DNA from 2 places in the Parafrankia sp. Ea1.12 genome. Region 2 is predicted to be linked to the other one. Evidence: predicted binding sites of a transcription regulator. Region 2 holds the regulator's gene; the other holds the start of a gene.

Region 1 (15,120 bases), on a different contig from region 2:
CTGCTGCAGGGAGTAGACCAGCGTGGACGCCGACCTGCTGATCTCGATCAGATCCCGTACCCGGTTCACGTCACGGGTGCTGGTCAGCACCGATGCCGCCTGGATCGACGAGTTGACCAGGATGGCCACGATCGGCACGGCGAGAATGGCGATCAGCTTGGTGCGCACCCGCCAGTTGGTGGGGTCGGTCACCGCATGACGAAGACTCCGACCACCGGACCGCTCGGGCCGGGGCGGCGTCGGGGGCCGGTCGTCGTGGTGGCCCTCGTCTTCCACGGACGAACCAGCCGCCGTCATCGGCGGCCGGTCTGCGGCCATGCCCGTGCTGCTGGCCATCGGTTGTCTGCGCACGTACCTTCGCAACCTCTCCGCCAGCCTCCCGGAACAGGGTCGTACCAGGATGGCTCGGTATCGGGCCCGGATGTCCCTCACAACGCACCTTAGCGGTACGTACTGAGCACCCGAAAGGCGCCCACCGTACGCCCGTTGTCGGGCTGAGGCCAGTTGTGGGCGGTTTGCGCCGAGTTAGTCACGGATGACCTCCTCGGTGAGCACTGTCGGTCGGTCTGTCCATCGTCATCAGTGACGTTCAAGGAGCCTTAACGATGGCATCTGGGGGTTCATCGCGTTCGGTGGCCCGTTCGATCGATCGAACGGTTCGTCCGATCGAACGGTTCGTCGGTTCGGCGGTCGTTCGTCAGCGGTTCGCCGCGATGGCCGAAGGCGGCCCCAATGGGGGGGCGAGTGCACGGCCATGCCGCCTGACGCTCGGGTCCACCGTCCTCCGTAGGCTTGATGGGTGAACGAGTCACCTCGCGCCAGCTATGGCTCCACCGGCGCACATCCCGGTTACGATCCGGTTCTCGTGATCGACTTCGGCGCCCAGTACGCCCAGTTGATCGCTCGGCGCGTTCGCGAGTGCCATGTGTACTCGGAGATCGTCCCGTGGGATATGCCGGTAGCCGAGATCCTGGCCCGGCGCCCGGCCGCGCTCATCCTCTCTGGCGGGCCGAAGTCCGTCTACTCCCCGGGTGCCCCCCGGGTCGACCCCGCGCTGTTCGCCGCCGGGGTGCCCGTCCTGGGCATCTGCTACGGCCACCAGGTGATGGCGCAGGCGCTGGACGGCACGGTCGCCCGCACCGGCACCGCCGAGTACGGAGCCACCCGGCTGCGGGTGGCCGACCCCGGGGTGCTCTTCGACGGCCTCCCCACCAGCCAGCAGGTCTGGATGTCGCACGGCGACTCGGTGACCGCCGCGCCCCCCGGTTTCCGGGTGACCGCGTCGACGCCGTCCACCCCGGTCGCGGCGTTCGAGGACCCCACCCGCAGGCTCTACGGCGTGCAGTTCCACCCCGAGGTCGTGCACAGCGAGCGCGGGATGGACGTCCTGCGGCACTTCCTGCTGGTCGGCGCGGGCTGCCGGCCGTCCTGGACGATGATCAACATCGTCGAGGAGGCCGTGACCGCGGTGCGGGCACAGGTCGGCAACGGCCGGCTGATCTGCGGCCTGTCCGGCGGGGTCGATTCGGCGGTGGCCGCCGCGCTGGTGCAGCGAGCCGTCGGTGACACCCTGACCTGCGTGTTCGTCGACCACGGGCTGTTGCGGGCGGGCGAGGCGGAACAGGTCGAACGCGACTTCGTCGCCTCCACCGGCGTCGACCTCGTCCACGTGAAGGCGGCGGACCGCTTCGCCTCCGCGCTGGCCGGGGTGACGGATCCGGAGCAGAAGCGGAAGATCATCGGTCGGGAGTTCATCCGCGTCTTCGAGGAGTCCGCGCGTGAGCTCGACGCCCGCGCGGAGGCGGAGGGAACGCACATCGGTTTCCTCGTCCAGGGCACTCTCTACCCGGACGTCATCGAGTCCGGCTCGCCCACCGCCGCCAAGATCAAGTCTCATCACAATGTCGGCGGGCTGCCGGACGACCTGCAGTTCGACCTGGTCGAGCCGCTGCGCACCCTGTTCAAGGACGAGGTCCGCCGGCTCGGCGAGGAGCTCGGCCTGCCCGAGGACATCGTCTGGCGCCAGCCGTTCCCGGGCCCGGGGCTGGCCGTCCGCATCATCGGTGAGGTCACCCCCGAGCGGCTCGAGATCGTCCGGGCCGCCGACGCGGTCGTCCGGGACGAGATCCGCCGGGCGGGGCTCGACCGGGAGATCTGGCAGGTCTTCGCCGTGCTGCTGGCGGACGTCCGGTCGGTCGGCGTCCAGGGCGACGAGCGGACCTACGGCTTCCCGGTGGTGCTGCGCGCGGTGACCAGCGAGGACGCGATGACCGCCGACTGGGCTCGGCTGCCCTACGACCTGCTGGAACGCATCAGCAACCGGGTCGTCAACGAGGTTGGGCAGGTCAACCGGGTCGTCTACGACATCACCTCGAAGCCGCCGGGCACGATCGAGTGGGAGTAGCCCCCCACGGGTGAGGCTGGCGCCGCGGCCGCGGCGCCGTGCCGTGCTACGGGCCGTCCGCGCTACGGGGCGGGCGGCCCGGCCGGCGTCCGTCGTCGGCCGTCCGCCAGGGCGTCAGCCGCCTGCCGGAGCGTCCGCCGGGACGTCCTACCAGGCTCTCCGTCGCCCGTCGGGGTGGCGTTGCGTGATTCGTGTCCGGGTATTGCCGTCAAATGGTGTCGGGTGCTGATTCGCCTCCTGGGGAATCGCGTCAGCCACCCGTCGGAAAGTTGCCAGTGCCTGCGCGGGGCGGGTCGTATTGCGCCCGCCGGCGGTTGTCCGCGCACGCCGGCGCCCTTCCCGTGGACCGGCCCGGCGGCATCGAGATGCGCCGCCCGTTCCGGGCGGACATGTCGCCACATCTGGCCGGACTTCGCGCTCCCGCATCTCGCCAGACGCCATTCGTCGCCGTTCCCGGCGGCACCGCGCCGGTGACTTCCCAGGCGACTTCCGTACCCGTCGAGATCTCTTGCGAGACATTCTTGTTGGCGGGTTGTGGGCCGTACGTCTTGTTTGTGGAGCAAAAAGACGGCGAATGCTGCCCGAATCGGGGCATTTAGGGTGTTCCCGTGCGCGGTTGACGGGTCGTCGGCGCCGCGCCCGTCGGTGATCTCCCCGGCGCCGCGGACCGTGGAAGCCGGGCGGCCGGTGCGCCCGCACACCTGCCGCTGCGGTGGTTCCCCGGTGGAGGGGCCGGTTTGACTACGCCCGAGCCGCGGAGCACGCTGGATGAGTGCCGCAGCACCTCATGGTGATTACGTAGGCGCGTGACCGTCCTCGAACGGGTCGCGCGCCCAGCCCTTCCGCCCTACGGCGGGGGGCTTTTTTGTTTGCCGCGGCCACAGCGAGGTGGCCGCCGAGCCACCCAGGAGATCTTCGATGACATCACCATCCGTGAGCGGGCCCTCGGCTACCGGCGCCTCGCCGTCCCGGGTGGGCGACACGGCTGACGCTGACGACACGGGAGATCGCGAGGCCGTGGCAGCTCCGGCCGTAACTCCGGTCACCCCGGCCGCCGCCCGGGTCGGAGCGCGGCCGGGGCTGCTGCGGCCAGGCAGCGCGCGCAGGGCGTCCACGCGACGTACGTTCGGCCCCCGAGCGGCCGCGTCCGGCCGGGAAGCAGGATGCCGCCCAGGCAACGGCACCCCGCTGCCGCCCGATGCCACGGTGCCGGCAGGAACGCTGGCTGCTGAGGCGCTGGCTGCAGAGGCGCTGTCGGTCGGCGCGCTGGCGGTCGACGTCGCCGACGTGGTGGCCGCCGCCGACGGGCTGCGGGGGGTCGCCCGGCGCACCCGGGTCGTGGCCGACGCCGACCTGACCCGGCTCACCGGCTCGCCGGTCTGGCTCAAGTGCGAACACGAGCAGCACACCGGTTCGTTCAAGCTGCGCGGCGCATATCACCGGATCGCGGCCGCTGGCCCGCACGCCCGCGAGCGGGGGGTCGTGGCCGCGAGCGCGGGTAACCACGCGCAGGGCGTCGCCTTCGCCGCGGCCCGGTTCGGCGTCGAAGCGACGATCTTCGTGCCGGAGAGCGCCAACCCGTCGAAGGTCGCCAGCACCCGGCGTTGGGGCGCCCGGGTCGAGTACGTCCCGGGCGGGGTCGACGCGGCGCTCGCGGCGGCGGCCGCGTTCGCGAACGAGGGCGGCCGGCTGCTGGTCCATCCCTTCGACGACGCCGCCGTCATCGCCGGGCAGGGGACGATCGGGCTGGAACTGCTCGAGCAGGTCCCGAACCTCTCCACCGTCATCGTCGGAGTTGGCGGTGGTGGTCTCCTGTGTGGCCTTGCCGTAGCGATCAAGGGCCTGCGCCCGGACGTCCGCGTCATCGGCGTCCAGTCCGCCGCCGCGCCGGCCTTCGCCACATCCTTCCGCGCCGGTCGCCGCGTCACGGTGCCCCCGGGCAGCGCCGGCACGACGGAGACGGTCGGCCAGCCGGGAACCGCCGCCGGCACCATCGCCGACGGGATGGCCGTGGCCGCGCCCGGGCGGCTCACCCTCGAGCTCGCCACCCGTCTCGTCGACGACGTCGTCACGGTCGACGAGAGTGCGTTCTGGGAGGCGATGGTCCTGCTGCGCCGGGCGGGCCAGCGGGTGGAGCCCGCGGGCGCGGCGGGTGTCGCCGCGTTGCTGCGGACCCCCCGGCTCGCGGTCGGGCCCACCGCGGTGGTGATCTCCGGCGGCAACCTTGACCCGGCCGTCGACGCCAGGGTCGCCGCACTCGCCGGCGCCGGTGCTCTCAGCGCTGCCGGTACCGGCAGCGTCGGTGCCGACCCGGCCGGCTCGGCCGCGGGCCGTCGAACGGTTGCCTGACCGCCCGCGGCGCCGACCGGCGGGCCTGTGCCCGGAGGTTGGGGCAGGCGAGACCCGGCCGCGAGGGCTCGGGCGGGGCATGGAAGTGTCGGACCCGCCCGGCAGCATGGCGTGGCGGTCGGCGTGGCCGCGGCGCCGGGTGGTTGGCCCGTCGAACGTACGATCGAGGTCTGATGAGCACTCTTTTCGACGACACCTTCGGCCCCGGGGCCCTGGTCGACGGCGGTGCCCCGGCCGGCTCCGGCGACGGCCACGAGCCGCACGGTGATCTTCCCGGTGGCGGTCGGGCGTCCCGTGGGGCCTTCGGCCCGGCGGTGCTCGAGCAGGGCGGAGCCACCCGCGCCCGGGCGCCCAGGCTCGACCCGGACGAGCTGCTCGAGGGGCTCAACCCGCAGCAGCGTGCCGCGGTGGTGCATGCCGGCTCGCCGTTGCTGGTCGTCGCGGGTGCCGGGTCCGGCAAGACCCGCGTGCTCACGCACCGGATCGCGTACCTGCTCGCGGCGCGCGGCGCGCGGCCCGGCGAGATCCTCGCGATCACCTTCACCAACAAGGCCGCCGGCGAGATGAAGGAGCGCGTCGAGGCGATCGTGGGCGGCCGCGCCCGGGCGATGTGGGTGAGCACCTTCCACTCCGCCTGCGTGCGCATCCTGCGCTCGGAGGCGAGCCGGCTTGGCTTCGGCTCCTCCTTCTCGATCTACGACGCGGCGGACGCCCAGCGCCTCATCACGCTGGTCACCAGGGATCTCGACCTCGATCCGAAGCGGCACACGGCCCGTGGGCTCGCCGCGGCGATCAGTGCGCTGAAGAACGAGCTGGTCGACTGGGAGACGGCCCGGGACAGGGCCACGAACCACATCGAGCGCACGGTCGCCGAGGTCTACGCCGCCTACCAGCAGCGCCTGACCCAGGCGAACGCGCTGGACTTCGACGACCTGATCATGACCACGGTCAACCTGCTACAGGCGTTCCCGGACGTCGCCGAGCACTACAGGCGCCGGTTCCGCCACGTCCTGGTGGACGAGTACCAGGACACCAACCACGCCCAGTACGTGCTCATCCGTGAGCTCGTGGGCCGCTCGGCGTCCTCGGCTGACGAGCCGGCTGCGGGCTCCGGCGAGGCTGTGTACTCCGGCGGTTCCGCGGAGCCCGACGGTTCCTCGGAGTACGGCGGTTCCGCTGAGCCCGACGGGGCGGGGTGGCCCGCGAAGGCGGTGCCGCCGTCGGGTGCCGTTCCGCCCGCGGAGCTGTGTGTCGTCGGTGACGCGGACCAGTCGATCTACGCCTTCCGTGGCGCGAACATCCGCAACATCGTCGAGTTCGAGCAGGACTTCCCGAACGCGGCGGTCATCCTGCTGGAGCAGAACTACCGCTCCACGCAGACGATCCTCTCCGCGGCGAACGCGGTCATCGCCCGCAACGCCCAGCGCAAGCCCAAGCGCCTGTGGTCGGACGCCGGTGACGGCGAGCGGATCGTCGGCTTCGTCGCCGACAACGAGCACGACGAGGCCGCGTTCGTCGCGGAGGAGATCGACCGCCTCGGCGACGAGAACCTGGCCAGGCCGGCGGACGTCGCCGTCTTCTACCGGACGAACGCGCAGAGCCGCGTGTTCGAGGAGATCTTCATCCGGGTCGGCCTGCCGTACCGGGTCGTCGGCGGCGTCCGGTTCTACGAGCGCCGCGAGATCCGTGATCTTCTCGCCTACCTGCGGGTGCTGGTGAACCCGACGGACACGGTGAACCTGCGGCGCATCCTGAACGTTCCGCGGCGCGGCATCGGTGACCGCGCGGAGGCGATGGTCTCGGCCTTCGCCGAGCGGGAGCGGATCGCCTTCTCCGAGGCGCTCACCCGGGTGGACGAGGTACCCGGCGTGGCGACCAGGTCGGCCCGCTCGATCCGAGATTTCGTCGCCCTCCTGGAGGGCCTGCGCGAGCAGCTGCCCGCTGGCCCGCTGGCCGTGATCGAGGCGACGCTGGAACGGACGGGCTACCTCTCGGAGCTGGTCGCGGAGGACACCATCGAGGCACAGGGCCGGGTGGAGAACCTGCGCGAACTCGTCGGGGTCGTCCAGGAGTTCACCGAGCGGCGCCCGGACGGCACCCTCGCCGAGTTCCTGGAGCAGGTGGCGCTCGTCGCCGACGCCGACCAGATACCCGACGACGACGGCTCGGACGGCGTGGTCACGCTGATGACCCTGCACAGCGCGAAGGGCCTCGAGTTCCCCGTCGTGTTCCTGACCGGGCTCGAGGACGGCGTCTTCCCGCACATGCGCACGCTTGGTGACCCGACCGGGCTGGAGGAGGAGCGCCGGCTCGCCTACGTGGGCGTCACCCGGGCCCGTGCGAGGCTGTACCTCACCAGGTCCCAGGTACGCAGCGCCTGGGGGCAGCCGGCCTACAACCCGCCGTCCCGGTTCCTGGGGGAGGTGCCGGACTCGCTCGTGGAGTGGCGGCGGCTGCCCGAGCCTGCCCCGGCCGCGGGCGGTGGGCGGTTCTCCGGCGGTGGGTCGGCGGGCGCGGGCAACGGTTCCGGTGGGTCCGGCGGGAAGCTGCCGAGCTCCCCGTTCGGGGCGAAGCCCAGCCGCCCGGCGGCGCGTCCGATCATCGAGCTGACCCCCGGCGACCGTGTCACCCACGACACGTTCGGTCTCGGTGTGGTCGTCACGACGAGCGGGGTGGGGGACTCGCGCCAGGCCAAGGTCGACTTCGGCGCCGAGACCGGCACGAAGGACCTCCTCCTGCGCTACGCCCCGGTCGAGAAGCTCTAGCCCGGAGGTCTGGCGGCGCGGCGGCGTGGGGCGTGGGGCGAGGTCAGCCCGCGTCGGCTGTCGCCGACGCCGCGGTCGGCAGGGCACCGAGGTCGTAGTCGTAGAGCCAGCCGGTCGCCCGTTCGTACATCCGCGGGAAGACGATCGGCATGATCAGGTCACGCAGCCGGGCGGCCACCGGGCCCGCGGTCTTGGCATCGCGGTTCGCGATGGCGGCCTTCACCATTTTCCCGAGCCGGTCGCCGCGCAGCCGGTCGTAGACCGCCAGCGCGTCGCTCGTAGTGGTCCGCCGGCCGAGCTCCCGCGCGAGGACGACGGCGTCCTCCAGCGCCATCGACGCGCCCTGCCCGGCGCCCACCGGATGGGCCGCGTCGCCGATCAGGACGATCCGGCCGTCATGGTGACCACGCACGAGCGGCAGGGTGTGCAGGAGCGTGCCGCCGTGCACGCGGGTCGTCGCGCGCAGGACGGCGACGGCCCGCTGAAGGAGAACCTGCTGCAGGCCCTGCTGGCCGACATGCACGGGCAGGCGGGCGAGGCGATGGCGGACGGGGCGATGCCGGGCGCGGGGGAGGAACCGGGGGATGGCACGGAGCATCCCCGCGAGCACGACCTCACCGACCGCGCGCAGATGCGTGCGCACCTGGCCGTGGCCTGGCGAGTGATGCGGGCCAACCTGCCGGTCGTGGTCGCGCTGTACGAGTCGGCCATCACCCGGGGGGTCCGGTCGGATGCCCTGTGGGAGCAGCTCGTCCAGGACACGGCCGTGCTGCGCGAGCACCTGGAGTACCTGCGGGACCGCGGCCACCGGCTGCCCGGCGAGCCGGTTCTCGTCGCCGCGGCGATGGGGGCGCTGCTGTCGACGCTGGCCTACGCCCTGCTTCCGTCGAACGAGGCCGGCTTCTCCGACGAGGAAGTCGTCGGCACGCTCACCGAGCTGTTGCTCGCCGGTGTGCGGGGCGAGTCGCCGGAGGCCGGTGACCCGAGCTAGCGGCTCGGCCTCGGCGACTCGGTCGCACCAGGCTCGGTCTCAGTAGTGGACGCCGTGACCGGCGAGCCAGGTCAGCGGGTCGACCTTCGTCCCGTACTGGCCGTTGAGGCGGACCTCGAAGTGCAGGTGCGGACCGGTGGACTTGCCGGTGTTGCCCTCCAGGCCGATCTGCTCGCCGGTGGCGACCTCCTGCCCGAGTCGCACGTCGATGCGCGACAGGTGGCCGTAGCTGGTCACCACGTTGTTCTCGTGCATGATCTGCACAAAATTGCCGTATCCCGACTCCCAGCCGGCGTAGATGACGGTGCCGCGGTGCGCCGCGTGGATCGGCGTCCCGTGCGCCGCGCCGAAGTCCACGCCGATGTGACGGTTGGCGCCGCCGAATCCCTGGGTGATCCGTGCCTCGATCGGGCGGACCCACCGGGCGGCCTCCAGCCGCTCGGTCTCGGCGGCGGTCGCCGCGGCGTGCTGGCTCAACGTGGCCGCGGCCTCGCGGGCCACGATCTGGTCGGTGACCTGCAGGTAGGCGCTCAGCCGGCGCTGGGCCTCGGCGGCCTCGCCGTCGGGGGCCCCGGCGGAGAGATCGTCCGTTCCGTCGGCGGAGATGACGTTGACCGTTCCCGGCGCGGTACCGCTCGGGCCGGCGGACGCGCCGAGCACAGTGCCGGTCGGTCGGATCTCGGGCGACGGGGAGGTCTCCGAGTGCGCCACCCCGGTACTGTTGATCATGACAAGCCCGATGGTGGACGCCACCGCGGTGGCGACACCCGTGCGCCGTAGCTGGATGGCGGTGAAACCCGATCTACCGAACGCGGACGAGTCCTGCTCGTCGGAGGATCCAGCATTCCGGCGGCGGCGTGCTCCGTGTTCGGATCTCGGGAACTGCGGTCGCATCAACACGCACTCCCATGGTCGCAAGGCATCCGCCGGACAAACCGGTCGGGGAGGGGGACCTCTAAACCGATGAGGAGGCTACACCGTGCGATTCGGACAGATACCCCTAGCTAGCCACAAAGATGTGGCACTTTCGTGGTGGTCTGTGACGGTTGGCGACCGCCGGCGGAGTCCGTGGCCAGCCTGCGGGCGATCATGTGCGCCACCCCGCTGCTGAACGGCAGGCCGTGGTGCCCCGCCCCCTCGACGACCACGTTCTCGGTCACCAGGTCGGGATGGGTGAGCGCCGCCTCGCCCGGGCGGACCACCGTGTCGAGGCCGCCGGCGACGGCGATGAAGCGGGTCCGGACGCCGGGAGCCGGCTCGACGAGCTCCCTCAGCAGCGGTGAACCGGGGCGAAGCTGGCTGACGAGCCGGTAGGAGACGGCCTTCGGAACCAGGCAGGCCAGCCGGGTGCCGTTGTGTGGCGTCGCCAGCGTGACCAGGGTCTGCACGTGGTCGCCGCCGCCGAGCCGCTGCACGTAGTAGCGGGCCACCAGGCCGCCGAGCGAGTGGGCGACGATGTGCACGCCGGTGTCGCCGTGGCGGCCGGCGACCTGCTCGACGGTCTCGGCGAGCTGCGCCGCGGCCGCCTGGACGCTCGTCGCGAACAGCGGGATGTCCACCGAGGTCACAGTCGTGAAGCCGCGGCGGCGCAGGGAGCGTTCCAGCCGGGCGAACACGGACCGGTTGTCGACGAGGCCGTGTACCAGCAGGATCGGCGTCCCGGCCGCCATCGGGTCGCCGATGAGCAGGCCGCGTTGCAATGGTGTCAGGCCGGCGAGCCGGTAGCGGTCGGCGAGTCCGTCGTCGTCGCGGCGCCGGCGCGGCAGTGCCGCGGCCGGGTAGAGCGCGGCGTGGGTGGCCAGGCAGGCGGCCTCGACCACGAGGCCCTTCACGCCGTCGAGCTGGGCGCCGCCGATTCGGGTGAACAGCCGAGTGCCGATGACCGTCCCCTTCGTGACGACCTGTCTCCCGTGGCAGGTTGGGTTAACGACGTTACAGAAAGCCACCCAATCCTGTCGACCATTTTGCCCTTCGTTGGCGAAGGCGGACATCACTGTCGCGCATCGTCAGCTCGGTCAGCACCTCGGTCACCCGGTGTGCCAGGCCGGGCGGACCGGTGTCGCGCGGCGTGAGGACGCCGTCGGCGAAACCCAGGCTGACCAGGTCCGACGGGCGCAGCCCCGCGGTGTCCGCGGCCTGCTCGACGCTGATCCGGAGCGTGGTGGCCGTGCCCTCGGGTGACAGCGCCGTGACGTAACTGTCCGGCGACATCAGGACCACATCGGTACAGCACGCCGCCAGCGCCCCACCCGAGCCGCCCTCACCGACGATCACGGAGAGCGTCGGCGACGCGCAGCCGAGCACCTCCGCCATCGCCGCGCCGATCTCGGCCGCGATGCCACCCGCCTCGGCCGCTGGCCCGCACTCCGCCCCCGGGGTGTCGACCAGCGTGACGAGTGGCAGGCCGAGCCGGCTGGCGAGGCCCGCGGCCCGCACGAGCAGCCGGTACCCGGCCGGCCCCGGCGCGCCGCCGCGTTCGACCGCCAGCGCGACCCCCACGGCGCGCGGCCCGAGCCCGCCTGCGCCGGGTTCACCGCCTGCGCTCAATTCCCCGTCGGCGCTGTGTTCCCCGTCGGTGACGGGCGTCCCGGCCAGCCGGCCGACCCGGGCGCGCACCGTGCGGTCCGGGCCGGTCAGGTCCACCCCGGCGGGGAACAGGCCGTCCAGGATGTCGCCCGCATGCCTGCGCTGGCCGGTGCGGGCGGCGAGGACCTGTTCCCACCCGCCGCGGGCCGGTGCCGGCCCACTCCCCGCCCGGCTGGCGTCGGCCCGGCTGGCGTCGGCCCGGCTGGCGTCGGCCCGGCTGTTGTCGGCGATGCCGGCCCGGTCGCCGTCGGCGTCTGTCCTGGCGGGCCGGTCGGGTGCGCGCGCGGCGGGCAGGACACGGGCGGGAACGGCGACCGCGTCCAGCGCGCGCCGCAGCCACGAGGCGACGGCGGCTGGCGCGACGGCCGCGTCCACCAGCCCGGCGGCGTGGGCGGCCGCCGCCGTGTGGCTGGCGCCGGCCGGGGGAGCCTCGCCGGTGACCGCGGCCACCACCCGGGGCCCGGCGAACCCCACCGTCGCGCCCAGCACGGCGCACCGCAGATCGGCGCGGGAGCCCACGGTGACCCACATCCCGCCGGTGGTCGGCTGGTCCGAGACGGCGACATGGGGGAGGCCCGCCGCGGCGACCTCGGCGAGCGCGAGGGACACCCGGGCCAGCCCCACCAGCCCGGCCACGCCCTCCTGCAGCCGCGTCCCACCGCTGCGCACGAGTGACACCAGCGGAAGCCGCCCGGCGACGGCCGCGCCCGCCGCGTCCGCGAACGCGCCCGCGTCGGCCTCCCCGAAGCTGCCCCCGTTGACCGCGAAGTCCCAGACCGCGACGACGGCGTCCACGCCCTCGACCGGGCCGGTGCCCCACCACAGCGCGGGACGTCCGTCGTAGCCCGGCCAGCCGAGGCGGTTGGGCGCGCCGGCGACGGCGGGCCGGCGGATGACATCGGCCAGGACGGCGGCCCGCCAGTCCCGGGCCGTGGCGGTGGAATCGCGCTCAGCCATGCCTACAGATCCTCGCCGCGATCGGCTCCGGCAGTGCTGTGACGTGTGGGATCGCTCGTCCGCCCGCCCCCGGTCACCGTCGGCCCGCCACGGCCGGCCGGTCTGCCCGTTCCCGCCGGGGTCCTGAATCGTCCGGCGCCGGCACGCCGTCCCGCGGCCGGGGCGCCGCAGGTGGGATGCCGCGGCTGGGATGAGGCGGGCGAGGCAGGCTCGGAAATCGTCCTGGACGCCGGCAGGGTGCGGTTACGTTGTCGCCCGCTGTCGCTGACCCGTCGGCCGTGCGTCATAAGGTGCGGAATAGTCTTGTGTGCTCTGTTCGTGGAGCGGTCACACGGCGCCCGGCCGGCCGAGGGGAGTCATGCTCACACCGCTGACGGACGACGACCCGAGGCAGGTCGGCCGGTACCGGCTCCACAACCGGATCGGTGCCGGCGGGATGGGCACCGTCTACCTCGGCTTCACCCCTGGCTCCGAACCGGTCGCGGTGAAGGTGGCCGCCGCCGAGTTGTCCGAGGACGACGAGTTCCGGTCCCGCTTCGAGCGCGAGGTCCGGGCCGCGCTGCGGGTCCGGGGCGGTGCCGTGGCCAGCGTGCTGGACGCGGACACGAGCGCCGCCCAGCCGTGGATGGTGACCGAGTACGTCGAGGGCGTCAGCCTGGCCGACGCCGTCCGCCGCCGGGGGCGGCTGGAGGCGCACCTCGTGCGCGGGCTGGCTGTCGGCCTCGCCGACGCGCTGGTCGCGATCCACGCGGCGGGCGTCGTCCACCGCGACCTGAAGCCGTCGAACATCCTGCTCGCCTGGGACGGCCCCAAGGTCATCGACTTCGGCATCGCGCAGCTCACCGACAGCGCCACCCTGACCAGGACCGGTCATGTCATCGGCACCCTGGCGTGGATGGCGCCGGAGCAGATGCGCGGCGAACCGGCCGGCACCGCGGCGGACGTCTTCGCCTGGGCGAGCTGCGTCACCTACGCCACGACCGGTCGCCACCCGTTCCACGCCGACGCCCCCGACCTGCTGGCGCAGCGCGTCCAGCGCGACGAGCCCGACCTCGACGCGGTTCCGCCCTACCTGCGCGGCCTGGTCGGCCAGGCGCTGGCCAAGGCACCGCGCGAGCGACCGGGGGCGTCCGGTCTGCTGGCCGCGCTCGTCGGGCATGAGGTACACGGCGTCACCGACGCCGACGCGGCCGCGGGGTCCGTCCTCGAGCAGACCTGGACGGGGCCGTCGCCGGCGTTCGGCACGCCGCCGGCCGTGGCCGCGCGCCCTCCCGCCCGGCCGGCTTCGAGTGGGCCGTCGCGTTCCAGCCCGTCCGGATGGGCCAACTCGCCGGGGGCCGCCTGGCTGCCGGGGGTCTCTCCGGCGCCGGGACCGCCCGCGGCGCCCACCCCGTCGTCGACGCCCGGGTCGTCGTCGGCACCGGGGCCGTCGTTGCCGTCGCCACCCACCGCGTCGGGCCCGCTGGGTCCACCGCCGCCGGCCTCGGCGTTCCGCGCGACCTCCGGTCCCGGTCTCGCGCGGCGCGGCCCGGGCGGCCCCGGCGGCGAATCCACGTACCGCCCGGCTGACCCGATGCCGCCGGCCGCTCCGCCCGACCCGCGATCGTGGCCGGCGCGGGGAGCGGCGGCGTCCGGGCGGCCGGCGGCCGGCGCTGATCCGGCGCAGCCGCCCTACCAGCCCGGACGTACCTCCGCGGGGCCGGCGCCGTTCCCGGTACCGAGCGGGTACGCCCAGGCGCGGCCGGGCGGGCCCGTCGCGCCCGCGGCCGTGCCGGAGGCGCCCGCCGGGTACCCGCCGCCCGTCGGGCCGGCCGGGCACCACGGGCCGGCGGGACAGGCGGGACAGGCGGCCCGGCCGCCGGCCCCCGGCGGCCGCGCGTCGCCCGCCCGCCGCGCCGGTCAGGGCCCTGGGCCCTTCGAGCGGTGGAACACCTGCGCGCTGCTGTCGCTGGCCCTGGGCATCCTGTGGATCTTTGGCCTCGGCAGCGTCGCGGCGGTGGCGCTGGGCCATGTCGGGCGGCTGCAGATCCGCCGCCGGGGCCAGCGGGGCTCGCTCGCCGCGACGGTGGGCATCGGCCTGGGGTGGCTCGGCATCGCCACGAGCGCGGTGATCGCGGCCCTGGTGCGGCTCATTCTCTGAGGAACTTCTCTGCGGAGCGGAAGGGCTCTCGCGGCGCGTATCTCCTCCGTGAGCTGATCAGTGTTCCCCATGGTTGTGTGAGATCGGACATATCCGAGTGTGCCGTCGCGGTGGGAAACCGAGGCCGGTGCGCCCGCGCGCGGGCCTGGTAACGGTCCGCCACGGGGCGTGTTGCCCCGCGGTGTCCCTGCGGTTGCCGGTCTCGCGGGCCGTCCCGGACACGAAATGAAGCGAAACCCGCACTCCTGACGAGGGTTCCGCGCGAAGCGCCGCTGGCACGAAAGCGCGCCGGCCGGCCCGGCGGACGGGTGCGCGGCGGGGGTGCGGGGCCGGGCGGTGCCCGTGGAGGAGGTGACGGGGATCAACTCTGGGTCACCGGCCGGCGCCGAGCGTCCCAACGGCCTCGTCAGTAGGCTCGCAGGCGTTCTGTGCATCCCCTGACCGACCGCATCCGACTGGACGGACCGTGGATCTCTTCGAATACCAGGCGAAGAAGCTTTTCGCCGAACATGGCGTACCGGTACCCACCGGGAAGATTGCCACAACCCCCCAACAGGCACGTGAGATCGCGACCGAGCTCGGCGGCAAGGTGGTCGTCAAGGCTCAGGTCAAGGCCGGAGGCCGAGGCAAGGCCGGCGGTGTGAAGGTCGCCGACGGGCCCGACGACGCGTTCGAGAAGGCGTCGGCGATCCTGGGGATGGACATCAAGGGCCACACGGTCCACTCCGTCCTCGTCGAGCAGGCCAGCAACATCGCGGAGGAGTACTACGCCTCCTTCCTGCTCGACCGGGCGAACCGCACGTTCCTCGCCATGGCCTCCCGTGAGGGCGGCATGGAGATCGAGGAGGTCGCGGCCACCAACCCGGAGGCGCTCGCGCGCATCCACATCGACCCGCTGACCGGCGTGGACGCGGCCAAGGCCCGCGAG
Region 2 (15,120 bases):
CGCGCAGCTGCGAGACACCGGGTGACCCCGCCGAACTGACGCATTCCCACCGGCCGCACCGCCACCGTCGGTCATGCCAACCTCCCAGGCGCGAACACTCGTTCGATCGAACGCCTGAGCGATTCTTACACGGCCGCCACGCACACTTCCCCCGACACGCTCGAACAGACGTTTGAGATTCGGCGACCGGCCGACTACCGTCAAGGACGATCAGTTGTGGACGATCGTGCGAGATGAACCGAGCACGAAGGACCCTGCCAAACCGATCAGCCGAACCGATCAAAAGTTACTAATCGGACAAAGCATTGGAACGACCGGGTGGGTGTTGGCGGAGCCGGGCCGTCGACCACCCGGTCCTTGGCAGCCGCCGGTGGCACCATCCGCCGCGCGGAAGCATCGACAGGAGAGCGGTAAGCGATGACCAGCCAGGAACGGGGTACCCGCCGAGGTGACACCCGTGGCAACGTCCGGGATTTTCCCGACAGCCCCGCGGACGCCTCGGGCCTGACGCAGCGGCAGAAGAAGGTGCTCGAGGTCATCCGGTCCGCGGTGGAGCGGCGTGGATACCCGCCGAGCGTCCGGGAGATCGGCGAGGCTGTCGGCCTGACCAGCACCAGCAGCGTGGCACACCAGCTCAAGGTGCTGCAGGAGAAGGGGTTCCTCCGGCGCGACCCGAACCGGCCGCGGGCGATGGAGGTGCTTCCGATCGGCGGCGCGAAGGCCGGCGGGCGTTCCCGCGCGGGTGCCGCGGCGGCGGCCGGCGCACCCGCCGAGACCACGGCGCTGGAGGCCGGCACGCCCACCTACGTCCCCCTGGTGGGGCGGATCGCCGCCGGTGGGCCGATCCTCGCCGAGCAGGCGATCGAGGACGTCTACCCGCTGCCGAAGGAGATCGTCGGCGAGGGAACTCTGTTCCTGCTCAAGGTGGTCGGCCAGTCGATGATCAATGCCGCCATCTGTGACGGCGACTTCGTCGTCGTCCGGCAGCAGCCGGTGGCGGACAACGGCGAGATCGTCGCGGCGATGATCGATGGGGAGGCCACGGTCAAGCGGTTCCGGCAGCGCGACGGCCGGGTGTGGCTGGCGCCGGAGAACCCGGCATTCTCCGACATCCCGGCCGAGGACGCGACCATCCTCGGCCGCATCGTGGCGGTGATGCGCCGGGTCTGATCCCCGGCACGCGGCCGGCACCGGGCAGGCCGGGCACCGGTCAGACGTCAGGCGTCTGACCGGTGCGGTGTTCAGCTCGCGGTGTTCCGTCGGGGCTGGTGTTCAGGCAGGGCCGTCAGGCGCGGAACGGCTCCAGCTCGGCGGCCAGGCCCACGGGCACGCGCGCGGCGACCTCGGTGCCCTTGCCGGTGTGCTCAACTCGAAGCACCTCGCCGATCTGGTGGATGCGGGAGACGAGATCGCCCCGGGTGTAGGGCACCAGCAGGGACATCTCGACCTCCGGGTGCGGTATCCGCGCCGAGAGCGCCTCCACCAGCTCCTGCAGCCCCGCCCCGGACCGCGCCGAGACGAAGATGGCGTCCGGCACCGCCTGACGCAGGACGGCGAGCGTGGTCGGGTCGACCGCGTCCACCTTGTTGACCACGATGAGCTCGGGCACCCCGGCCGCGTCGATCTCGGCGAGCACCTCGCGCACGGCCGAGATCTGCCCCATCGGGTCCGGGGCCGAACCGTCGACGACGTGCAGGACGAGGTCGGCGTCCACCACCTCCTCGAGCGTCGAGCGGAACGCCTCGACGATCTGGTGCGGCAGGTGGCGCACGAAGCCGACCGTGTCGGCCAGGGTGAAGATCCGGCCGTCGGGCAGCGTGGCCCGGCGCACCGTCGGGTCGAGGGTCGCGAACAGCGCGTCCTCGACCAGTACGCCCGCCCCGGTCAGTCGGTTGAGCAGCGACGACTTGCCGGCGTTGGTGTAGCCGGCGATCGCGACGGCGGGAACGGCACCGCGGCGGCGTGACGACCTCTTGGTCGCCCGGACGGTGGCCATCCCGGTGAGCTCTCGGCGCAGCTTGGTGATGCGCGCGCGCAGCCGGCGACGGTCCGTCTCGATCTTCGTCTCACCGGGGCCACGGGTACCGATCGGCGCCCGGCCGCCGCTGGCGGCCTGCCGGGACATCGACTCACCCCAGCCGCGCAGCCTCGGCAGCATGTACTGCAGCTGGGCGAGCTCGACCTGCGCCTTGCCCTCGCGCGACGTCGCGTGCTGGGCGAAGATGTCGAGGATCAGCGCCGTCCGGTCGATCACCTTGACCTTGACGACCTCCTCGAGCTGGCGCAGCTGGCCGGGGGTCAGCTCGCCGTCGCAGATCACCGTGTCCGCGCCGGTCGCCAGTACGATCTCGGCGAGCTCCTTGGCCTTGCCGGAGCCCACGAAGGTCGCTGCGTCGGGCCTGTCCCGGCGCTGCACGAGCGCGTCGAGCACGACCGAGCCGGCGGTGGTGGCGAGCGCGGCCAGCTCCGCCATGGACGCCTCGGCCTCGACCTGCGAGCCCGACGTCCACACCCCGATCAGAACGACCTGTTCCAGCCGGAGCTGGCGGTACTCGACCTCGGTGACGTCCTCGAGCTCGGTGGTGAGGCCCGGGACACGGCGCAGCGCGCCACGGTCCTCCAGGTCGAGCCCGTCGCCCTCCTCGTCGAAGAACGAGAACCCGTCGGCCTCGGCCAGGGCGAGCGCGGTGCCGGCGCGACCGTCACGACCCTCGTGGCCGTCGTTTTCGCCCGAGTGCAGTTTCAGATGCCGGGTGGACGCCACAGCGGCGTCAGCGCGAAGACTCATACCATCCGTTCTCAACGCGGCACGGTGACCGCGTCATTCCAGTCCGCCCCGGCCGGGACGGCACTCTTTCGCCCCATCAGCCGGGTTCGCCCGGCCGATGAAACACCGTCATCCCCAGGGTGACACGGCGTACCCGCGATCGCGAACCCTTTACCGGACGGCGCCCGCCACCGGACGACATCGGCGGACCTGAGTCGGGCACCCGGCCCGACGCCCGGGCGCACCCACGCGCTACGGGTCCCCGAGGGAGATCGAGGGACTTCGCCCTGCCTGCCCCGGCCGCGCTCAGCCGGCCCCGACAACGCTCGGACGCCGCTCGCCCGCGGGAGCCGCCGGGCCGAAGCCACCCGCCGCGCGCAGCCAGTCGGGACGAAGGACACCGTCCGACACCAGCACGGCCGGGCCACTGAGCAGGACGGTCGACTCCCGCCAGCCGACGGTCAGCCGCCCGCCGGGGAGGTCGACCTCGACCTCTGCGGGCGGCCCATCGCCATTGCGGGCCGCCCAGGCCACAGCGACGGCACACGCGCCGGTGCCGCAGGACGCGGTCTCACCGACGCCCCGCTCGAAGACCCGCATGGCGACCCCGTCCGGAGCCGGGACGACGACCTCGACATTCACGCCCTCGGGGAAGGCGGCGGCCGGATAGGCCGGCGCGCGCAGATCCAGGCGCGCCAGGCCGGCCGGGTCGAGGTCGTCGGCGAAGCAGACCGCGTGCGGGTTCCCCATCGAGACCGGCACGGCGGCGAACTCCCGCCCGGCGACCGTGACCGGCACCGGGCCGGCGGCCAGCTCGGGCGGTCCCATCTCGACGGTGACGTCGCCGCCCGTCGGCACCTCGACCGCCCGCAGGCCGGCCCGGGTGGCGATGACGAGACGGCCGGGCGCGGCGTAACCCGCGTCGACGAGATAGCGGGCGAACACCCGGATCCCGTTGCCGCACATCTCGGCGATCGACCCGTCGGCGTTGCGATAGTCCATGAACCAGCGGGCGGCCGCACTGTCGCCGGCGGCGGGCTCGGCCGCGGTCAACACGACCCGCAGCACCCCGTCGGCGCCGATGCCGGTGCCCCGGTGGCACAGCGCCCGCACCAGCTCGGGGCTGAGATCGAGCTCGCCGTCGGCATCCGGCAGGATGACGAAGTCGTTACCCGTTCCGTGTCCCTTGACGAAGCGCACGCCGCGATCGTACGGCCGCGGCGGGCTCACCCCGCGGCAGCCGCCCGCGAACGGTCCCCTCGCCCCGAACCACCCGGATACGCGGTACCTCCTGACTGCGCGGTACCTCCCGAACGCGTCGGCTGGGCGGGACGTCCCTGCGGGTCGCCAGGACGCCCGTACTGGTCGCCGGGACGTCCAGGCCGAGGGCCAGGGCGGCCGGGGGTGGCGCCGGACCACCCGGGCTGGCTCGCCGGCCGGAAGCCGGGCTCGGCCCGGGTCTCAGCGGACGGCTTGTACCACCTGTCCGGCCGGCCGCGGCCGAGCGCGATCATGCGGGCGTCCTCCACCGGTACCGGCGGGCAGAAGAGCGGCCCGGACACCCGGTCGCAGTCCAGCCTGCCGACCCGGTCCGCCAGCACCGCGGTGTCGACGTCCTCGGCGACGACGACCATGCGCCGCCGATGCGCCACGCCCACCAGGGAGGCGAAGGCCGCCTCGCCCTCCATGTCGCGGATCGTCGCCCGCAGGAACTGCCCGTCGATCCGCACCAGGTCCAGCGGGAGCACGTCGAGGGTGGACAACGAGCCGTACCACGTGCCGAACGCGTCGACGCCCACCGCGACGCCGAGGTCCCGCAGCCGCGCCAGCAGGCGGGGCAGCGCGGGAGGCGCGAACGCCAGCGTGTCCTCGGTGAACTGCAGGCCGACGGCGCCCGCCGGCAGCGACCGCCCCAGCACCAGCCGCTCCACCTCGGCGAGGAACTCCGGGCGGGCGAGATGACGGCCGTCGATGCGCACCCACAGCCGCGGCGGGCGGACGGAGGTCCCCGCGGCCATCCGGTGCCAGGTCCGCGCCTCCGTGACCGCCATCCGCAGCACCCACTGGTGTACCTGGCCGACCAGTCCGGCGGCCTCGGCGACGCGCATGAAGGCCGCCGGGCCGAGCAGCCCGAACTCGGCGTGCGCCCAGCGGGGCCGCGCCTGCATCCCCGGGACGGAGCCGTTACGAAGGTCGACGTCCGGCTGGTAGTGCAGGCGTAGCGAACCGTCGTCGAACGAGGCGTACAGCGCGGGAACCAGGGCAAGGTCGAGCGCGGTCACGTCGAACTCTCCAGACGCCGGGATGGGCCGGGACCCGGGCCGACGGGTCAGGCGAAGGTCCCGCGGCGCTGGGCCGGCCACACGTCAGAGCGAACCCGATATCAGAGCGAACCCACCAGACGTCGTACCTCGGCGAGCGCCGCGGCGACATCCGGAAATTCCAGCCAGGATATCCGCGGATCACGCCGGAACCAGGATCTTTGCCGACGAGCGAAGCGCCTGGTGGCCGTTGTTGTGGCCTGTTTGGCCGCGTCCATGGAGTCCATTGCTCCGTCGAGGACGGCCAGGACCTGCGCGTATCCGAGGGCACGCGAGGCGGTCCGCCCGTCGCGCAGCCCCGCCTCCGCGAGCGCCGCGACCTCGTCGACGAAGCCCGCGCGCCACATCAGCTCCACCCGGTCGGCGATCCGCGTGTCCAGGTCCGGGCGGTCCACGCCGACCTGAACGACGTCATAAATCGATCGATATCCGGGCAAAGTTGCCTCGAATGTGCCGGTGAGCTCGACGACCTCGAGCGCCCGCACGATCCGCCGCCCGTTGCCGGGCAGGATCGCCGCGGCGGCGGTCGGCGCCAGCCCCGTCAGCCGCTCGTGCAGCGGCCCCGGCCCGACCTCGGCGAGCTCGCGCTCGAGCCGGGCGCGGACGGCCGGGTCGGTGCCGGGAAATGACAAATCGTCCAGAACCGCCCGCACGTACAGGCCAGATCCGCCGACCAGGATCGGCACCCGGCCGGCGGCGAGCAGGCCGCTGACGACCCGCCGGGCGTCGGCCTGGTAGCTGGCGACGTCCGCGGCGCGGGTGATCTCCCAGACGTCCAGCAGATGGTGGGGCACGCCGCGGCGCTCGACCATCGGGATCTTCGCCGTGCCGATGTCCATGCCCCGGTAGAGCTGCATCGAGTCGGCGTTGACGATCTCCCCACCGAGCTCGAGGGCGATCTCGACCGCCAGGTCGCTCTTACCGGCGCCGGTCGGGCCGACGACCGCGATGACCGGCCCGGCCTGATCGGCTCGGGTGGCACCGTTGGTCAGGCCGGCGCCGTCACGGGACGCGGTCACCGGCCGCTCTGCGCGGTGGCCCGCTTCTCCTGCCGGTCGCCCCGGGTGCCGTCCGCGCGCTCCCATCCGACGACCAGGTAGCCGACCCCGAACGGGGCGTCGTCGTAGCGGACCAGGCTCGTCCAGGAGCGGGCCGGGTCGCCCGGCGTCGCGCGGCGCAGCGCGCCGGCGAGGACCTGCCAGGACGCCCGGCCCGGCGCGAGCAGGTCGGCCGCGAGCGCGGGATCGAGGGCGAGCAGCGCCGTGACGTCCAGCGTGGCGAGCGCGGCGGAGACCGAGGCGTCGTGCGCGGCGGCCCGCGGGTCCAGGCTGCCGGGGGCCTTCACCGTCCGCCGGGCACTCCCGTCGCCCATGATCAGCAGGGCGAGCCGGGACCCGTCCGCCTCCGCGGTGGCCACGAGGTCGGCGCCGATCGCGGCGGCCGCCGCCGGCCCGGTCGCCGCCGGCACCCCGCGGGCCGAGCACCGCCCGGCCCAGCCCGCCTCACGCAGCAGCCAGGCTCCGATGGTGAGCGACAGCGGGAGCACGGCCGGACCCGTGCCCGACGCACCGAGCGAGAAGCTCAGGTCGACCCCGAACCCGGCCAGCGAGCCGACGGCCGACCCGGCGTAGTGGGCGTCCGCGGCATCGTCGCCGACGACCACGATGTGGTCCGGGGCGAGGGCGCACAGCCGGGCGACGGCCGCGCTGGCATGGTCGCGGACCTCGACCGGGTCCACCCCGGCGACCTGCGGGACCAGCAGCGGCGGATGCGGGCAGACAGCCGCGGCGACCAGGGTCACCGCGCGGCGGGGGCGCTCGGGCGCAGCTGCGGCATCCCCAGAGAGACCGCGGGGCGGTCCTCCGGGCTCGGGGTGTCGCCGGCGATGGCGCGGCCGGCGGCCCAGGCATCACCGGCGCGGGTCCGGCGGTGGGTGAGCAGCGGGCCGTCCGCCGTCAGGTGGTGCGGCGCGCCCCTGGTCACCACGGTCTCCACGACGTCGCCCGGCCGGACGAGCCCCTCCTGCGCATGCGGCCCGGTCACCAGCAGGTGGACGAGGCGGCCGTCGCGGGCGCGTCCGGAGAGGCGGCCGGTGGCGGAGTCCTTGCGCCCCTCCCCCTCTGCCACGACGATCTCGACCCGGCGCCCGACCTGCGCCCGGTTCTCCGCCCACGACATCTCGTCCTGCAGGCTCGCGAGCCGCCCGTAGCGCTCGGAGACCACCGCGGGATCGACGGCGCCGTCCATCTCGGCCGCGGGCGTGCCGGGACGCGGGGAGTACTTGAAGGTGAACGCCCCGGCGAAACGCGCGGTACGGACGACGTCCAGGGTGTCGGCGAAGTCGGCCTCGGTCTCACCCGGGAATCCGACGATGATGTCGGTGGTGATCGCGGCGTCCGGCATGGCCGCGCGGACCCGCTCGACGATGCCGAGGAAACGCTCCCGGCGGTAGCTGCGCCGCATCCGGCGCAGCACCACGTCCGACCCCGACTGCAGCGGCATGTGCAGCTGTGGGCACACGTTCGGCGTCTGCGCCATCGCCTCGATGACGTCGTCGGTGAAATCGCGCGGATGCGGTGAGGTGAAACGGACCCGCTCCAGCCCCTCGACCCGGCCGCACGCGCGCAGCAGCTTCGCGAACGCGCCCGGGTCGCCCAGTGAGCGCCCGTAGGAGTTCACGTTCTGGCCGAGCAGCGTTATCTCCAGCGCGCCCTCGGCGACCAGCGCCTCCACCTCGGCGAGCACGTCGCCGGGACGCCGGTCGCGCTCACCGCCGCGCAGGCTCGGCACGATGCAGAAGGTGCAGGTGTTGTCGCAGCCCACACTGATGCTGACCCACGCCGAGTGATGGCTGGCCCGGCGGGCCGGCAGGCTGCTCGGGAAGACCTCGAGCGCCTCGGCGATCTCCACCTGGGCGGCGGAGTTGTGCCGGGCCCGCTCGAGCAGCACCGGCAGCCGATGGATGTTGTGGGTGCCGAACACGACGTCGACCCAGGGCGCGCGATCCAGGATCACCGACCGGTCCTTCTGCGCGAGGCAGCCACCCACCGCGATCTGCATCGCCGGGTTGCTCTTCTTCGCCGGGTACAGATGACCGAGGTTTCCGTACAACCGGTTGTCGGCGTTCTCACGGACAGCGCAGGTGTTGAACACGACGACGTCGGCGTCGGACCCCTCCGAGGCCGGAACGTAGCCGGCGGACTCGAGAAGGCCGGCGAGCCGTTCGGAGTCGTGCACGTTCATCTGACAGCCGAACGTCCGGACCTGGTAGCTACGGCCGCTCACCCACCCAGCCTACGGCCCGCACCCGGACACCGTTCGACACGCCGGGATCGACTCCTTCGAACCTCGTCCTTCGCGTCAAGCGCAGGGACCGGCGCGGCACGTGCGCTCGCGGCAGGCTCGGCAGGCAGGGCCCGGGGGCACGAGTCGAGCCGGCGGGCCGACCAGGCCAGGCGGGCCGACCGGGCCGACGCACGGCTGGACCGATGAGGCCGACCAGCACCTGCCGCGCCCACACACGCCCGTGTGCTTCACCCCGGAACGTGCCGGACGTGTCGGGACCGCCACCGGGTGCGCCGCGTCCGTGGTACATCCTGTTCCTGACAGGTAAAACCACCGAGCGAACACCGCCATTGCGGATGATCGGGGCGTAGCATTCGAAAATGTTCACGACCATGATGCGATGGCCGGAACCCGTTCAGGCCCGTCCGTCCCGCAGTTCCGGTCGATCGCGTGTCTCCGTTGGCGCCGCGCCCATCCGCCTCCCGTCGATCACAAGAGCCGGGAGGGCGACATGCCGCTGGTGACCTTGGAAGGCGTCAGCAAGTCCTTCGGGAAGAACCGTGTCCTGAATGACATCAACCTGACGGTCGAGGCCGGCGAGGTCGTGTGCGTCATCGGCCCCTCCGGTTCGGGAAAGTCGACGCTGTGCCGGTGCGTCAACCGCCTGGAGACCATCGACGAGGGCCGCATCACCTTCGACGGCCGGCCGCTGCCCGCCGAGGGCCGGGAGCTGGCCCGCATGCGCGCCCAGGTCGGCATGGTGTTCCAGTCGTTCAACCTGTTCGCGCACCGCACGATCCTGGACAACATCACGCTCGGCCCGCGCAGGGTGAACGGCGTCAGGCGCGCCGAGGCCGAGGAGAAAGCCCGGGCGCTGCTGGAACGTGTCGGCATCGCGGACAAGGCCGACCGGCTCCCGCGCCAGCTCTCCGGCGGCCAGCAGCAGCGGGCGGCCATCGCCCGGGCGCTGGCGATGGAGCCGAAGCTGATGCTCTTCGACGAGCCGACGTCGGCGCTCGACCCGGAGATGATCCAGGAGGTCCTGGACGTCATGCGGTCGCTGGCCGCGTCCGGCATGACGATGATCGTGGTGACGCACGAGATGGGCTTCGCCCGCTCGGCGGCCGACCGCGTGGTGTTCATGGCCGACGGCCGGCTGCTCGAGGTGGCCCCGCCGAAGAACTTTTTCGCCGCCCCGGCAAGTGAACGCGCCGCCGACTTCCTGGCGAAGGTCCTCACTCATTGATCCAGCGGAAACGAGCCCGCCGCCGAGACCTGTCGTGCCCCGGAGCCGACCCAGCCGGTTCGCGATCGGATTACGCCGGGCCGACCAGCTGCACCGGGCGCCGACCGGCTACACCGGGATGATCGGTGGCCCTGTCGCGGAGCCGACCCTCATCGACCGCATCCACTGGAATTGTGGGACCGAACACCCCTACGGCGGTGCGGTCAGCAGCCGCAGAAAGCGCTATCTGAATCCCGACGTCGAACTTCTGGAAAGGATCGCCCATGCGCATGTCGCTCACCCGTAGCAAACGGCGAACGGCCCCCACGGACGCCATCGACGCAACCGACTCCACCACCCGCGCGGCCTCGGGCTCCCGCCCGCGGCGGCCGCTGCGCGGCGCGGCCCTGCTGCTCGCCGCGGCACTGGCCGGCTCGCTCACGCTGTCCGCCTGCGGCGACGACGACAGCTCCGACGAGCCGGCCGCCGCCACCGCCACCACGTTCCCGGCGGGGAGCACGATGGCCAAGCTCCAGTCGGCGGGCACGATCACCGTCGGCACGAAGTTCGACCAGCCGCTGTTCGGCCTGAAGAACCTGCGCGGCGAGCCCGAGGGCTTCGACGTCGAGATCGCCGGGATCATCACCGACGCGCTGGGGATCCCCGCGGACAAGGTCAAGTTCGTCGAGACGGTCTCGGCCAACCGCGAGCCGTTCATCGAGCAGCACCGCGTGGACCTGGTGGTGGCCACCTACACCATCAACGACAAGCGCAAGCAGGTCGTCGACTTCGCCGGCCCGTACTACGTGGCCGGTCAGACGCTGATGGTGCGGGCCGGCGAGACCGCCATCACCGGGAAGGACACGCTCGCGGGCAAGAAGGTCTGCTCGGTGAGCGGCTCCACCCCGGCCGAGCGCATCCGCACACAGGCACCGGACGCCGAGCTGACCCTGTTCGACGTCTACAGCAAGTGCGCCGAGGCGCTCAAGGCCGGCCAGGTGGACGCGGTCACGACCGACAACGCGATTCTGCTCGGCCTGATGGACTCCGACCCGGGCGCCTTCAAGCTGGTCGGCGAGCCGTTCAGCACGGAGCCCTACGGCATCGGCATCGCCAAGGGCGATGACGAGTTCCGCACGTTCATCAACGACACGCTGGAAGCGGCCTACACCGACGGTCGGTACGAGACGGCCTACAAGGACACGATCGGCAAGGTCGAGCCGGACATGCCCACGCCTCCCGCGGTGGACCGCTACACCTCCTGATCCTCCGCACCTCCCGCACCTCCGTACTTCCGTACTTCCTGACCCTCCGTACTTCCTGACCCTCGGCGCCCGGCGCGCCCCGGGCCCGCACCGGGCCCCGGGGCCGCCGGGCGCTGACGCCGGGTGTCCCGGCCGCCCACCGCGACCGCGGGGTACCGCGACCGCACGGATGGCCGGGCGCCCGGAGCAACGTTCCGAACACCGAGCTGACTACGGGTGGTCTCACATCGACGCCGTCCTCGACAACCTCGACATCTTCCGCGAGGGATTCGTCCAGACGCTTCGGCTGAGCCTGTTCGCGGCCGTGTCCGCGCTGATCCTCGGCACCGGCCTCGCGGCCATGCGGGTCAGCCCGGTTCCGCCGCTGCGCTGGGCGGGGACGGCCTACGTGGAAACCGTTCGTAACACGCCGCTGACCATCGTGTTCTTCTTCGTGGTCTTCGTACTCCCGCAGGTCGACATCGTCTTCAGCTACTTCACGTTCGCCGTCATGGCGTTGACGATCTACCACACCGCGCTCGTCTGCGAGGCCGTGCGATCCGGGGTGAACGGCGTCGACGCGGGCCAGGCGGAGGCCGCGCGGGCGCTGGGCCTGACCTTCTCGCAGACGCTGCGGCTCGTCGTGTTGCCGCAGGCGTTCCGCAACGTGGTCCAGCCGCTTGGCAGCGTCGGCAGCGCGCTGATCCGCAACACCTCCATCGCCGCCGCGTTCGGCGTCCAGGAGCTGACCGGGATCAGTCAGCGGCTGACCACCGCGAACCCCGGCGACGTCATCGCCGTCCTGCTCGCCGGCATCGGCTGCTACCTGGTGCTGACGCTGTCCCTGGCCTGGGCGGTCGGCCTCACCGAACGACGGCTGACGAGGACCCCGCGATGAGCATCGTGCTGTCGGATCCCCCCGGCCCGCGTGGCCGGCGTCGCATCCTGATCGCGAGCGTGGTCGCGGTGGCCGCGCTGGCGGCGCTCGTCGTCCTCGCCGTGTTGCGCCTGTCGGACAAGGGCCAGCTCGACGGCGAGGTGTGGAGCGTCTTCTTCGACGAACCCGACCTGCGGACGCTGCTGTGGGAGGGCCTGCTCGACACGCTGCGCGCCGCCGCGACCGGCATGGTGCTCGCCGTCGCCGTCGGAACGGCGCTCGCGTTCGCGCGCCAGTCGAACCGCAGGCTGGTCAGCATCCCGGCCACGGCGGTCGTGGAGATGCTGCGCGGCCTGCCGCTGCTGATGCTGATCTTCTTCGCCTACCTTGGCCTGCCGCAGCTCGGCATCAACCTCTCGGCGTTCTGGGCGCTCGTGATCGGCCTGACCGCCTACAACGGGGCGGTGCTCAGCGAGATCTTCCGCGCGGGCATCCAGTCCATCGACAAGGGCCAGACGGAGGCCGCGGCGGCGCTCGGGCTGCGCGGCACCCAGATCTTCACCCTGATCCAGTTCCCGCAGGCCGTGCGCCGGATGAGCCCGACACTGGTCAGCCAGCTCGTCACGCTGCTGAAGGACACCTCGCTGGGCTTCGTCATCGGGTACACCGAGCTGCTGCGGCAGGGCCGGTCGGCAGTCGAGTTCCTGGGCGGCCGCTACGCCCTGCCCGTGTACACCGTGCTGGCCGTCATGTACATCATCGTGAACCTCTCGCTGTCGCTGACCGCGCGTTGGCTCGAGCGGCGCCAGGCCCACCGCCTCGGCACCTCCGCGCCCATCCTGCTGGACGCCGCCGACACCGCCGGCCCCGTCGCGGCCGGCAGAAGCTGACTGACCCGGGACGGCCGTCCGTCAGCCGGGGCTGGCTGCCTGGCTGATGGCGGCTAGCGGGCCATGCCGACGGCGCGGGTCTCGCGGACCACGGTGACCCGGATCTGGCCCGGGTAGGTGAGCTCGTCCTCGATCTGCTTGGCGACGTCCCGGGCGAGCAGGTGAGCGGCCACGTCGTCGACCAGCTCGGGCACGACCATCACCCGCACCTCGCGGCCGGCCTGCATGGCGAAGACCTTCTCGACCCCGGGGCGTTCGGCGGCGATCTGCTCGATGCGCTCGAGGCGCTTGACGTAGGACTCGAGGCTGTCCCGGCGCGCCCCGGGGCGCCCGCCGGAGATCTGGTCCGCGGCCTGGGTCAGCACGGCCCCGATGGAGCGCGGCTCGACCTCGTTGTGATGCGCCTCGATGGCGTGGACGACGTCCTCGTGCTCGCCGTAGCGGCGGGCGATCTCCGCACCCACGATCGCGTGGGAGCCCTCCACCTCGTGCGTCAACGCCTTGCCGAGGTCGTGCAGGAGCGTGCCGCGCTTCGCGATCGCCGGGGGCAGCCGCAGCTCGGCCGCCATGATCCCGGCCAGGTGGGCGCTCTCGACGAGGTGCGCGAGCACGTTCTGCCCGTAGCTGGTGCGGTAGCGCAGCCGGCCCAGCAGGTTGATCAGCTCGGGATGCATCTCGGCGATGCCGACGTCGATCAGGGCGTCCTCACCGGCGCGGACGCACTTCGCCGCGACCTCGCGTTCGGCCCGGGCGTACTCCTCCTCGATCCGGTGCGGGTGGATGCGGCCGTCGGACACCAGCGCCGCCAACGTGATCCGCCCCATCTCCCGGCGCACGGGATCGAAGCAGCTCAGCAGCACCGCCTCCGGGGTGTCATCGATGAGCACGTTGACGCCGGTCACGGACTCGAACGCGCGGATGTTGCGACCCTCGCGCCCGATGATGCGGCCCTTCATCTCGTCACTGGGCAGGTGCAGCACCGACACCACGGACTCGGCGGTCTGGTCCGAGGCGACCCGCTGGATGGCCAGGGTGACGATCCGGCGCGCCCGGTCCTCGGCCTCTTCCTCGGCTCGGGCCTCGATGTCCCGCACCCGGACGGCGGCGTCCAGCCTGGCCTGGTCCTCGACCACCTTGACCAGCTCGGTGCGGGCCTCCGCGGACGTCAGGCCCGCCACCCGCTCCAGCTCCCGCCGCCGGGCCTCCTCCAGCTCGCCGAGATCGGACTCACGGCTGTCCAGCCCGGCCTCGCGGACGGCCAGCTCGGCCTCGCGGGTCTCCAGCCGGCGCAGCCGCTCCTCCACGCCGGCAGCCTGGTCTGTGACCCGCTGCTCGCGCTGGGTGAGCCGGCTGTCCCAGCCGCGCAGCTCGGTCCGCTGGGTGCGCAGATCCTCGTCGAGCTCGGCGCGGATCTGCTCGCGCTCCGCGTGGATCGCGTCGCGGGCGGCCGCCTCCGCCCTCGACGCCCGCAGCTCCGCGTCCGCGACCGCCCGTTCCCGGATCGCCTCGGCGGCCTCCTCGGCGTGCCGGCGGATCTGCTCGGCCTCCCGCCGTACCCGCTCCGTCTGCTCCGCGGCGTCCTGCTCGGCCCGGCGCCGGATCCGCTCGGCCTCCTCCTCAACATCACGCGCCTCCCGGCGAAGGTCCGCGACCATGGACGAGATCTGCGCGAGCTCGACCCTGGCGGCCCCGACCGCGGCGGCGCCGACCGACCCGGGATCAGCACCGGCGCTCGCAGGCTCCCGCCTCGCGCCGTCGCCCCCGGCACCCACAGACCCGGCTCCGCCGATCCCGGCAGCGGAAGCGCTTGTCTCGGGCTCGGGCATGTCGGCCGCAGTGGCCGCGTGGCCGTCGGTGCCCGAGGCCGTGCCCTCCGGAGCCGGCGAGGCCGAGCCCAGGTCAGCGGATCGGCCGGACGCCGTCGGCGCGGACGGCAGGGTCGGTACCTTCGGCGCGGTCGCGGTGCCGGCCGGCGTTGGGTCCGCACCGGCCTGTTCGCCGGACCCGGCCTGGCCCGAACCCGCGGATGCGGCCTTCCCCGACTCGGGAGTTCCGGGACCGCCGTGCTCAGCGCCAGTCTGTTCGGAACTGGCCTGTTTCGAACCGAGCTGTGCTGAGCCGGGCTGCTCCGGGCCGCCCTGCTCTGGACCAGCCGGTTCGGAACTGGTCGCCTCGGACTCGGCTCCTCTGGCGCCAGCCAGCCCAGCTCCACCCGAACCGGAACCGGCCGGCTCAGAACCGCCCAGCTCGGGACCGGTCACGGTGGAGCTCTCCGGCCCGGACACGCCCGGCCCGGCCGTGCCCGAGGCCGGGCTGATCGATCCGGGACCCACGGAACCCGTCGTGGCCGGAGCCTCGACGGCCGGATCCGGAACGCCCTCCGACGCGGGCACGGCGGGATCCGTGTCTCTGCGCGAGACCGGGGAATCCGGCGGGCTCGGCGAGGCCGGCCTCGTGTCTCCCCCGGGGCGGCCGACCGGCGACGCGTCGCCGTCATGGGGAGACCGAACC

The links. The regulator LexA, encoded in region 2, represses DNA repair genes until DNA is damaged. The targets are predictions, from matches to a motif close to CGAACNNNNGTTCG.
Region 1: the regulator LexA is predicted to act here: its motif matches at 4,906-4,919, upstream of pcrA (DNA helicase PcrA).

Annotation. Positions count from the first base shown of each region.
Region 1 covers NZ_UBIZ01000296.1:24,944-40,063, forward strand. Annotated here, with positions in the region: gene FMEAI12_RS15250 (nitrate- and nitrite sensing domain-containing protein) at 1-192, opposite strand, end outside; gene guaA (glutamine-hydrolyzing GMP synthase) at 800-2,404, shown strand; gene FMEAI12_RS15260 (pyridoxal-phosphate dependent enzyme) at 3,323-4,753, shown strand; gene pcrA (DNA helicase PcrA) at 4,927-7,518, shown strand; gene FMEAI12_RS15270 (FAD-dependent monooxygenase) at 7,562-7,966, opposite strand; gene FMEAI12_RS15275 (TetR/AcrR family transcriptional regulator) at 7,961-8,509, shown strand; gene FMEAI12_RS15280 (M23 family metallopeptidase) at 8,549-9,403, opposite strand; gene FMEAI12_RS15285 (alpha/beta fold hydrolase) at 9,514-10,455, opposite strand; gene FMEAI12_RS15290 (carboxyl transferase domain-containing protein) at 10,442-12,052, opposite strand; gene FMEAI12_RS15295 (protein kinase) at 12,411-14,192, shown strand; gene sucC (ADP-forming succinate--CoA ligase subunit beta) at 14,659-15,120, shown strand, end outside.
Region 2 covers NZ_UBIZ01000160.1:2,082-17,201, forward strand. Annotated here, with positions in the region: gene lexA (transcriptional repressor LexA) at 418-1,170, shown strand; gene hflX (GTPase HflX) at 1,286-2,788, opposite strand; gene dapF (diaminopimelate epimerase) at 3,074-3,967, opposite strand; gene FMEAI12_RS04385 (EAL domain-containing protein) at 3,994-5,049, opposite strand; gene miaA (tRNA (adenosine(37)-N6)-dimethylallyltransferase MiaA) at 5,151-6,107, opposite strand; gene FMEAI12_RS04395 (hypothetical protein) at 6,104-6,889, opposite strand; gene miaB (tRNA (N6-isopentenyl adenosine(37)-C2)-methylthiotransferase MiaB) at 6,886-8,373, opposite strand; gene FMEAI12_RS04405 (amino acid ABC transporter ATP-binding protein) at 8,885-9,619, shown strand; gene FMEAI12_RS04415 (glutamate ABC transporter substrate-binding protein) at 9,883-10,863, shown strand; gene FMEAI12_RS04420 (amino acid ABC transporter permease) at 11,033-11,740, shown strand; gene FMEAI12_RS04425 (amino acid ABC transporter permease) at 11,737-12,609, shown strand; gene rny (ribonuclease Y) at 12,663-15,120, opposite strand, start outside.